DNA from 3 places in the Promicromonospora sp. Populi genome. Region 2 is predicted to be linked to each of the others. Evidence: predicted binding sites of a transcription regulator. Region 2 holds the regulator's gene; each other region holds the start of a gene.
The links. Region 2 encodes Rex, which represses fermentation and respiration genes when NADH is low (regulators of the CRP and FNR family bind a similar motif). Its sites were predicted from a motif close to CTTGTGAANNNNTTCACAAG; they were not measured.
Positions count from the first base shown of each region.

Region 1: the regulator Rex is predicted to act here: its motif matches at 1,662-1,681, upstream of mqo (malate dehydrogenase (quinone)).
Region 3: the regulator Rex is predicted to act here: its motif matches at 1,806-1,825, upstream of rhaI (L-rhamnose isomerase).

Region 1 covers NZ_CP163528.1:2,295,930-2,299,198, reverse strand. Annotated here, with positions in the region: gene AB1046_RS10495 (MFS transporter) at 1-55, shown strand, start outside; gene mqo (malate dehydrogenase (quinone)) at 141-1,643, opposite strand; gene AB1046_RS10485 (maleylpyruvate isomerase family mycothiol-dependent enzyme) at 1,766-2,434, opposite strand; gene AB1046_RS10480 (pyridoxal 5'-phosphate synthase) at 2,503-3,156, opposite strand; gene AB1046_RS10475 (TetR/AcrR family transcriptional regulator) at 3,173-3,269, opposite strand, start outside.
Region 2 covers NZ_CP163528.1:4,251,180-4,254,448, reverse strand. Annotated here, with positions in the region: gene AB1046_RS19275 (MarR family winged helix-turn-helix transcriptional regulator) at 1-231, opposite strand, end outside; gene AB1046_RS19270 (YceI family protein) at 397-948, shown strand; gene AB1046_RS19265 (redox-sensing transcriptional repressor Rex) at 1,100-1,747, opposite strand; gene AB1046_RS19260 (glutaredoxin family protein) at 1,808-2,056, opposite strand; gene AB1046_RS19255 (Pr6Pr family membrane protein) at 2,071-2,742, opposite strand; gene AB1046_RS19250 (HAD family hydrolase) at 2,821-3,269, shown strand, end outside.
Region 3 covers NZ_CP163528.1:4,146,873-4,150,141, forward strand. Annotated here, with positions in the region: gene AB1046_RS18790 (N-acetylmuramoyl-L-alanine amidase) at 1-1,682, shown strand, start outside; gene rhaI (L-rhamnose isomerase) at 1,857-3,032, shown strand; gene AB1046_RS18800 (bifunctional aldolase/short-chain dehydrogenase) at 3,029-3,269, shown strand, end outside.

The DNA of each region.
Region 1 (3,269 bases), 2.0 Mb from region 2:
GCTCTCGCCCCTGGTAAGGATGCGGGAGCTTCCGGCGGGGACGCTGGGAAGCTAGGGGGCGGGCTGCCTCGGGAACGACTTCGGGTACCGAACCCGGCTGGATTCGGTACCCGAAGTTGTGATCGAAACAGACCCTGAGGTCAGGCTCCTGCGGGGACCCGCCGGGCGGCGTCCGCGCTGGTGAGCTCCGCGGCGTCGTACTGGGCGCCGCCGCTCAGGCTCGGCATCATCGAGGTGAGCTGCGGCTTCCACGCGTCGTACCGGCCGGGGAAGCAGCGCTCCAGCAGCCCGGTCATGGCGGCGACGGCGGTCGAGGCGCCCGGGGATGCGCCCAGCAGGCCGGCAATGGTGCCGTCCTTGGCCGCGACGACCTCGGTGCCGAACTCCAGCACGCCGCCCTTACCCTTGACCCACTTCATCACCTGGACGCGCTGGCCCGCGGTGATCTGCTCCCAGTCGCCGGGCTGCGCCGTCGGCATGAAGCGCTGCAGCTCGTGGAACTTGGTCTCCGGCGCGGAGACGACCTGGCCGACCAGGTAGCCGGTGAGGTCCATGTTCTTCGCGGCGACGCCGAGCATCGTGCCGATGTTGTGCAGGCGCAGCGACGTGATCAGGCCGAGGTACTTGCCCTTCTTCAGGTAGTTCGGGCTGAACCCGGCGTACGGGCCGAACATCAGGTAGCCCTTGCCGTCCACGATGCGCGTGTCCAGGTGCGGCACGGACATCGGCGGGGCGCCGACGTCGGCCTTGCCGTACACCTTGGCCTGGTGCTGGGCCACGAGCTCAGGCGAGGAGGTGCGCAGGAACTCGCCCGAGATCGGGAAGCCGCCGTAACCGCGGGCCTCCTTGATGCCCGAGGCCTGCAGCAGCGGCAGCGCGCCACCGCCCGCGCCGACGAAGACGAACTTCGCGGTCACGGTACGACGGCGGGTGCCGGCGTTCCAGGTACGGTCGCGCAGGGTGATGCGCCAGCGGCCGTCCCGCAGCTTCTTGAGACCGCGGACCTCGTGGTTCACGTGCAGCTCGGTGTTCTTCGTCGTCGCGAAGTCGATGAGCTGCTTGGTGAGCGCGCCGAAGTCGACGTCGGTCCCACCGGCGGCCCGGGTCGCGGCGATCGGCTCGTCGGCGTCGCGGTCCAGGGTCATCAGCGGGGCCCACTGGCCGATCACGGCCGGGTCCGAGCTGAACTCCATGTCGCTGAACAGCGGGTGCGCGCTCAGCGCCTCGTGCCGGCGGCGCAGGAAGTCCACGTTCTCCGCGCCGCGCACGAACGTCATGTGCGGCGTGACGTTGATGAAGTCCGTGCCCTCCATCAGGCCGGCGGTCAGGAGGTGGTTCCAGAACTCGCGGGAGGTGTGGAACTGCTCGTTGATCGTCACCGCCTTGGAGATGTCGACAGAGCCGTCGGCACGCTCGGGCGTGTAGTTCAGCTCGCAGAGCGCGGAGTGGCCGGTGCCCGCGTTGTTCCACGGGTTCGATGACTCGAGGGCTACCTCATCGAGTCGTTCGTAGATCCCGATACGCCAGGTCGGCTCGAGGATCGTGAACAGCGCGCCGAGGGTGGCGCTCATGATCCCTCCGCCGATCAGCGCGACATCTACCTCTTCGGAGGGACGCGGGGCGCTCTGGTGATAGAAAGTCACGGCAGAAACGATAGCCCGCTTGTGAAAAGCGGAACGAGCGTTGTGGCGTGAATCACGTGCCGGCTTCCGTGACCTCCCTCACGCCCGTCTAGGAGCGCCGTGGGCGGCCCGGGAGCCCGGGCTCACCTGGCCGGGACGGCGGACGGCCACGGCCCCAGCTCGGGCAGGTCACCCGGCAGCGGCGTCGTCGGAACGCGGCCGGCCAGCCAGGCGGTGACGTCGCGGGGGTCGCCCTCGACGTCGTCCACGGCCACGCCGTCGGGCAGCCGCACAGCCAGGAACTCGCGCAGATGCGCGCACAGGGCGTCGTCCCACGTCTCGTAGCCGACCGCCTGGGCCGTGCCGGCGAGCGCGTCGACCGAGTGGATCCGGACCTCGCGCCACCAGGCCTGCAGGCAGCCCGACAGTGGTCCGCCGCGGTACCCGCTCGGGGCGTCCCAGAGCGGTGAGGCGGGCTCGGGCCAGGCCTGCGTCAGGTCGGTGCGCAGGGCGCTCAGGACGCCTCGGTGCTCGGCGACCGTTCGGCCGGCACCCGCCTCGATCCCGGCGGTCCGAGCCTCCTGGCTCGGGTACACGGGCACCACCTCGCCGCGCGCGGCGGCCCGCGCCTGCCCGAGCATCGCGCCGCCGAGCCCCGCGATGTGAGACAGGACGTGCCCGCGCGTCCAGCCGTGCAGCGTCGACGGCCCGGCGGCGTCGTCATCGGTCAGCTGCCCGACGGCGGCCAGCAGCGCGTCCAGCCCCGCCGTCGAGTCGGCCAGGGCGTGGGGGATCAGGTCGGTGCTGGTCACAGGGGCGTCCCTTCGTCGGGCTGAAGCTCTTGGGTGCGGATGCAGGCGGTATGGATCCAGGCGGCCGGTCAGGGCCACAGCAGGCCGGACGTCCAGCCGCCGGCGCCGACCACGTATCGCAGGCGGGTCTGCGGCCCGTTGTCCGGCGCCTGCCAGAACTCGACCTCGGTGGGCGTCAGGACATAGGCGGTCCAGTCCGGAGCGACCAGCTCGGGGTCTGCGGTTACGGCACGCAGCGCCTCGGCGAACGCGCCCACGTACTCCTCCTGGGAGGCGAGTGGTTCGCTCTGGTGGTTCACCAGGCCCGTGGCCCTGGACAGGTCGGACCGCGCGAGAAAGTCGGCCCGGCTCGCCTCTGGCCCGGCGGGCGCCGCGCTGCCCGTGACCTTGACCTGGCGGCCCAGTACCGGCCACAGGAACGTCAGCGCGGCGTGCGGGTTGGCCGCCAGGTCGCGGCCCTTCGGTCCAGTGGACTGCGAGGCGAACCACCAGCCGTCCGCCGTCACGTCCTTGAGCAGCAGCGTGCGCGCATGGACGTGCCCCGCGGTGTCGGCGGTCGACAGGATCGCGGCCTGCGGGAGCAGGACGCCCGCGTCGATCGCTTCGTCGATCCACGTCACGAACAGCTCGTGCGGAGTCGCCGGGGCCGCCTCCGGGTCGAGGGCCGGGAGGCCTGGCCGGGGGATGGTCGGCAGCGCGCGCAGGCGCTCGCGGAACGTCACGGGTTCTCCTTCTGGTTCAGTTCTGGTTCAGCAGGCCGACGAAGCCGCGCACCGCCGTGGTGAGCGCGTCCGGGTCCTGTGTGGCACGGGCCAGGACGTAACCGCCCTGGATG
Region 2 (3,269 bases):
GCGGGACAGCACGAGGCCGTCCGCGAGCGTCGACATGCGCATGGTGCGTTCCGGCGCCTCGGAGAGCTGGACCAGCAGGCTGTACTCGCCGAGCGAGAGGTCGAGGGTCCGGTCGTGGACGGCGCCGAGCGCCTCCACGAACCGGGCGGTGCCCTCGAGATAGTGCCGCCAGGAGCCCTGCTGCTCCTCGGTCAGCCAGATGTCGCGTTCCTCGACCGTCTGTGCTGCCATGTCGTTCACCGCCTTCGTACTCGCCGAGCCGTCAGGAAGATGATCTGCGCCGGCTCGAACACGCTCTGGGAATACGTTACGGGACCAGCTATGTTGGATCTCATCGTGACTAGTTGATCCCTCAACTATCTACCCAAATCGCCGCATCAACAAGGAGTCCTTCTCATGGCCACCCCGCTTCCCGCAGGCCTCACCCCCGGCACGTACGAGCTCGACCTCTCCCACACCACCGCCGCCTTCACCGCCCGCCACGCGGGCATCGCGAAGGTGCGCGGCACCATCGCGGTCACCTCGGGCAGCATCACCGTCGGCGAGGACCTGGAGTCGTCGAGCGTCACCGCCGAGCTCGACGCGCGGTCGGTCAACACGGGCGACGCCGGCCGGGACGGCCACCTGAAGAGCGCCGACTTCTGGCACGCCGAGGAGAAGCCGACCTGGACCTTCGCGTCCACCGGCATCCGGGCAGACGGCGACGACTACGTCATCTCGGGTGACCTCACCGTCAACGGGATCACCAAGGGTGTCGAGCTGAAGACCGAGTTCACCGGCACCGCCCGGGACCCGTTCGGCAACGACCGCATCGGCTTCGAGGCCGCGCTCGAGATCAACCGCAAGGAGTTCGACCTGACCTGGAACGCCACGCTGGAGACCGGCGGCTTCCTGGTCAGCGAGAAGGTCAAGATCTCGCTGGACGTCAGCGCGATCGCCAAGGGCTGACCTCTCTCGTAGGGCTGACTCGCGTTCAACAGGCTCAGGACGGCCGTAATCCACGGGATTACGGCCGTCCTGAGCCTGTTGAACCTTTTCAGTATCGCTGGCAGTGCTGGCGGTCGCGACGACGAGCCCGGCGCGCCGGGTCAGCGAGGCGTCAGAGCGCCGCGGCGCGGGTTGCCGCGTGGAATGCCAGGATCTGCAGCTCACCGCCGACGTCGACCGACCGCACCACTACGTCGTCCGGCACCTGGAGCGAGATCGGCGCGAAGTTGAGGATCTCGCGGACACCCGCGCCGACCACGGCGTCGGCCACGTCCTGGGCTACGTGCCCGGGCAGCGCGAGCACCACCATCGACACGCGCTCGCGCTGGATGACGTCGGCCACGCCGCGGACGTGCTCAACAGTCACGCCGGCCACGCGAGTACCCACGACGTCGGACGACGCATCGAGCAGCGCCACGACCTGGAAGCCGCGCGTGGTGTACCCGGAGTAGTTCGCCAGGGCGTGCCCGAGGTTGCCGATGCCGACGATCGCGAGCCGGTGCTCGGTCTCGAGGCCCAGGGCGACGGTGATGTACGAGGCGAGCGACTCGACGTCGTACCCGACGCCGCGCGTGCCGAACGAACCCAGGTACGACAGATCCTTGCGCAGCTGCGCCGAGCTCACGCCCGAGCGTTCCGCGAGCTCCGTCGAGGAGGTGAGCCCCACCCCCTCGGCCGCGAGGTCACGCAGGGCGCGCAAGTAGTACGGCAGCCTCCCTACGGTTGCCGCGGGAACTGTCCCGTCACTGAGTTCGACCACGTGCTGCTCCCCTCCCCGCGACCACCGTGTCGCGGGCGTACGCACACACTGCCGGGATGATCATGCCAGGAGGCGGGCCAGGCGCGCACCGTCCACGCGCCAGAAACCTTGCTGGACCCCGTCCACCTCGACCACGGGGACGTACTCCCCGTACTTCTCCCGCAGCGCGGGCGCGCTGTCGATGTCTATCTCCCGCCACGCGGCCCCCGCACCCTCGCACACCTGCACGACGACGGCACGTGCGTCCTCGCACAGGTGACACGACTCGCGGGTGTACAGGACTACACGGGCCTCGGCGGGAGTTGTCACGCCCCGAGGCTACGTCACGTGCGCGGCGCCGACCGGTCCGTGTCGGGCAGCCGCCCATCCAGCCAGCGCACGCCCCAGGCCAGGGCGAGGAAGAGGACCGAGATGATCGCGGCGCTGGTCAGCGCGCCGGAGTAGCCGAGGGTGTTGACGTCGAGGAACGGGTACGGGTACCAGCCCGTGGCCGCCCCGCGGACGAAGGTGTAGACGAGCCAGGCGATCGGATAGGCGACCGACCACCACACAGTCGAGGCGGTCACGCGGGGCCGCGGCCCGGCCCACACCCAGACGATGACGGCGAACAGCGGCGACAGGACGTGCAGCATCGTGTTCGACACCATCCCGGCCCCGGTCAGTTCTACGAGCCCGCGCAGCACCGTGTTGTAGACGACCCCGGTGACCGCTATGCACAGCAGGGCATCCAGGCGCAGCACGCGGAAGACCGGCCCGTCCCGGCGCGGGTCCAGTGCCAGCGCCAGCGAGACCCCGCCGATCAGCAGGTTCGACTCGATGGTGAAGTAGCTGAAGAGCCGCACTATGCGTTCGGCGTGCGTCGGGGCGATCCCGGGGCCGCCGGTGATCGCGACGAAGAGCTCGATCGCAAAGCCGCCGAGGGCTAGCACGGCGACCAGCAGATGGAGGAATCGCGCGAGGGCGGCCCGGTCCGGTGCCTCGGTCCTGTGCGTCACTCCCCGGTTCTACCAGCCGATCCGCGGGGGTGCGCGATGAGGACTTGCGCGGTGTGGCACGCGGATAGAGTGACCCCCATGCCGTCGACGCACCCCTCGTCCGCCACCGCGGCGTTCTTCGACGTCGACAACACGATCATCCGCGGGGCGAGCGCATTTCACCTGGCTAAGTCCGCGTACCAGCGCAAGTTCTTCGGTACACGAGACATCCTGAGGTTTGCCCTGGTCCAGGCCCGGTACCTGATGTGGGGCGAGAACCGGGAACAGATCGACCAGGTGCGCAATCGCGCCCTGTCGCTCATCGCCGGTCGCAGCGTCGCGGAGATCGCCACCCTCGGCGAGGAGGTGTGGGACGCCGTCCTTTCGCTGCGGATCTACCCCGGCACGCGCCGCCTGCTCGACGAGCACCTCGCAGCGGGCCACCAGGTGTGGCTAGTCACCGCCACCCCGGTGGAGATCGCCCAGCTCATCGCCCGGCGGCTGGGCGCGACGGGCGGGCTCGGCACCGTCGCCGAGCACAAGGACGG
Region 3 (3,269 bases), 100 kb from region 2:
CCGACGGCGAGCTGGTGCTGGACACCACCGACACCGCCGGACGCATCGCGGGTGAGGTCGCGGCCCCCGAGGGCTTCCAGACCGTCGGCGTGCGCTGGCCCGCTGCGGTCGACGCCGCGATGCCCGAGCTGCAGGTGAGAGCCCTGGCCGCGGACGGCACCTGGGGTGGCTGGACGCACCTGGAAAGGTCCAGCGACGTGCCGGACGGCAAGCAGACGGAGTTCATCTCGGCCCCCGTCCACGTGGGCGAGGCGCTGGCGGTCCAGGTCGCCACCGTCGACGCGGCGGCGACCGTCCCGGAGGGCGTCGAGCTCTCGCTCGTGTCCTCTGACCAGGTCCGGACGGCGGCCGCGACGACGTCGGGCGCGGTCGCGGCGACGTCGGTCGCGGCGGCGGCCGTGGACGGGCCGACGATCATCACGCGCGCCGAGTGGGGCGCCGCCCCGCCGCGCGCCATCCCCGAGTGCCCGCCGGAGGGCGAGATCGGCGCGCCAGGCGTGAGCTGGGGTGCGGCGGACGGGCTCGACGCCGCCGCCGTGCACCACACGGTGAACCCCAACGACTACACGACGGTCGCCGAGGCCATGCAGCTCATCCGCAACGACCAGGCGTACCACCAGGAAACCAACGGCTGGTGCGACATCGGCTACAACTTCCTGGTCGACAAGTGGGGCAACATCTACGAGGGCGCCCAGGGCAGCATCGACGCCCCGATCATCGGTGCGCACACCGGTGGCTTCAACACGCGGACCGTCGGCGTCTCGATGGTCGGCACCTACACGACCGAGGCGCCGTCCGCGGCGCAGATGGACAGCGTCGCGAACATCATCGGCTACCGGCTGTCGCGGTACTCCGTCGACCCGGACGAGTCGGCGACGTTCACCTCGGCGGGCCTCACTGCCGGCGGTCGGTACCCCGCGGGTCAGCAGGTCGTGCTGCCCCGCGTCTTCGGGCACCGGGACACGCACCAGACCGAGTGCCCGGGTATCCTCGCCTACCCGCAGCTCGTCAGCATCCAGGATCGGGCAGCGGAGTACGCGGAGCAGTACGTCGCGGAGAAGTACACGAACCTCGTCCAGGCGGCCTACCTGGACAGCCTCGGGCGCGAGGCCACCGCCGCCGAGATCGCGGCCTGGGAGTACAAGGTCTCGGTGCAGGGCGCCGGGGTACTCGCCGACGGTCTCGAGAACTCGGACAAGTACCGCACGGCACGGATCGTCTCGGCCTACGAGGGCACGCTCGGTTACACACCGTCGTCCGCGCAGGTGTCCACCCACCTGACCGCCATCAAGAACAGGACGCGGACCGTCGACGGCATCGAGCCCTTCCTGCTCGGGAACCCCGTGTACTACAGCCACGTGGGCGGCACCGACACGGCGTACGTGACCGCGCTCTACCTGCACATCCTGGGCCGTACGCCGACGGCTGCCCAGCTCGACCACTGGACGACGCGGCTGCCCACCCTGGGTCGCCCGGCCGTCGTCAAGCAGCTCTGGGACAACCCGCAGGCGGTGCGGGCGCGGGTGGTGGCGACGTACCAGCACTACCTGGGCGTCACCCCGACCAGCGCCCAGGTGGAGGTCTGGGTGGGGCGGATCACCTCGGGCCAGAGCCCGGCGGCATTGCGCCGCGCCATCATGGTGACCGGCAAGTACCTCGCCTACGCCGACTCGCGGTACTGATCCCCCGGGGATCCTGCCCGGCGCGTCAGGTGGTCGGTGGCGCAAGCTGCCGACCACCTGACGTTTGTCGATCAAGCAGCGGTGAACCGGTGCTTGACCACTTGGCGGTGTCGGAATAGGGTCGCTGTGAATCGTTTCAAGATGCACGAGGGTGTGCGGAGAGGAAAGGACGCCATGGCGGCATCCACCCGTGTCGAGGCGGCCAGGTCCGCGCTCCAGCAGCAGACGATCGAGCTGCCGTCGTGGGCGTTCGGCAACTCGGGCACGAGGTTCAAGGTCTTCGGCCAGCCGGGTGTGCCGCGTGACCCGTTCGAGAAGATCGCCGACGCCGCCCAGGTGCACCGGTACACCGGCGTCGCGCCGCGTGTCAGCCTGCACATCCCCTGGGACCTCGTCGACGACTTCGCCGGTCTCTCGCGGCACGCCGAGGACCTGGGCGTGCGGATCGGCATGATCAACTCGAACGTCTTCCAGGACGACGACTTCATGCTGGGCTCGCTCGCACACCCGGACCCCCGGATCCGCCAGAAGGCGGTGGACCACCACAAGCAGTGCATCGACGTCATGCGCGCCACGGGCTCCACCGACCTCAAGGTCTGGCTCTCGGACGGGCTCAACTACCCCGGCCAGGACTCGATCCGGGCGCGCCAGGACCGGATCGCCGAGTCGCTGAGCAAGATCTACGCCGCGCTCGACGACGACCAGCACCTGGTGCTCGAGTACAAGCTCTTCGAGCCCGCGTTCTACGTCACCGACGTCCCGGACTGGGGCACGGCCCTGCTGCACGTCCTCGCGCTGGGCGACCGGGCGAAGGTTGTGCTCGACACGGGCCACCACGCCCCCGGCACCAACATCGAGTTCATCGTGGCGCAGCTGCTGCGCCAGGGCCGGCTCGGCGCGTTCGACTTCAACAGCCGGTTCTACGCCGACGACGACCTCATGGTCGGCGCCGCGGACCCGTTCCAGCTCTTCCGGATCATGCACGAGATCGTGTCCGCCGGGGCCCACGCCCCGGACAGCGGGGTCAACTTCATGCTCGACCAGTGCCACAACATCGAGCCGAAGATCCCCGCCCAGATCCGGTCGGTCATGAACGTCCAGGAGGCGACGGCGAAGGCGCTGCTCGTCGACGTCGAGGCGCTCACCGCCGCGCAGCTTTCCGGCGACGTGCTCGGCGCACACGCCGTGCTCATGGACGCGTACAACACGGACGTGCGCCCGCTCGTCGCGCAGGTGCGCGAGACCCTGGGCCTGGCCCCGGACCCGATCACCGCCTTCAAGGCGTCGGGTTATGCCGAGAAGATCGCCGACGAACGCGTCGGTGGCGCGCAGGCGGGATGGGGAGCATGACCGACGTCGTTCAGGAGCTGGTGGAACGGTCGAACCGGCTCGGTGCCGACCCAAGGAACACCAACTACGCGGGCGGCAACACGTCCGCGAAGGGGATCGCTACCGATCCCGTGACGGGCGATCCCGTGGAGCTGCTGTGGGTCAAGGGCTCGGGTGGCGACCTCGGCACGCTGCGACCCGAGGGCCTGGCCGTGCTCCGGCTCGACCGCATGCGGGCCCTCACGGACGTCTACCCGG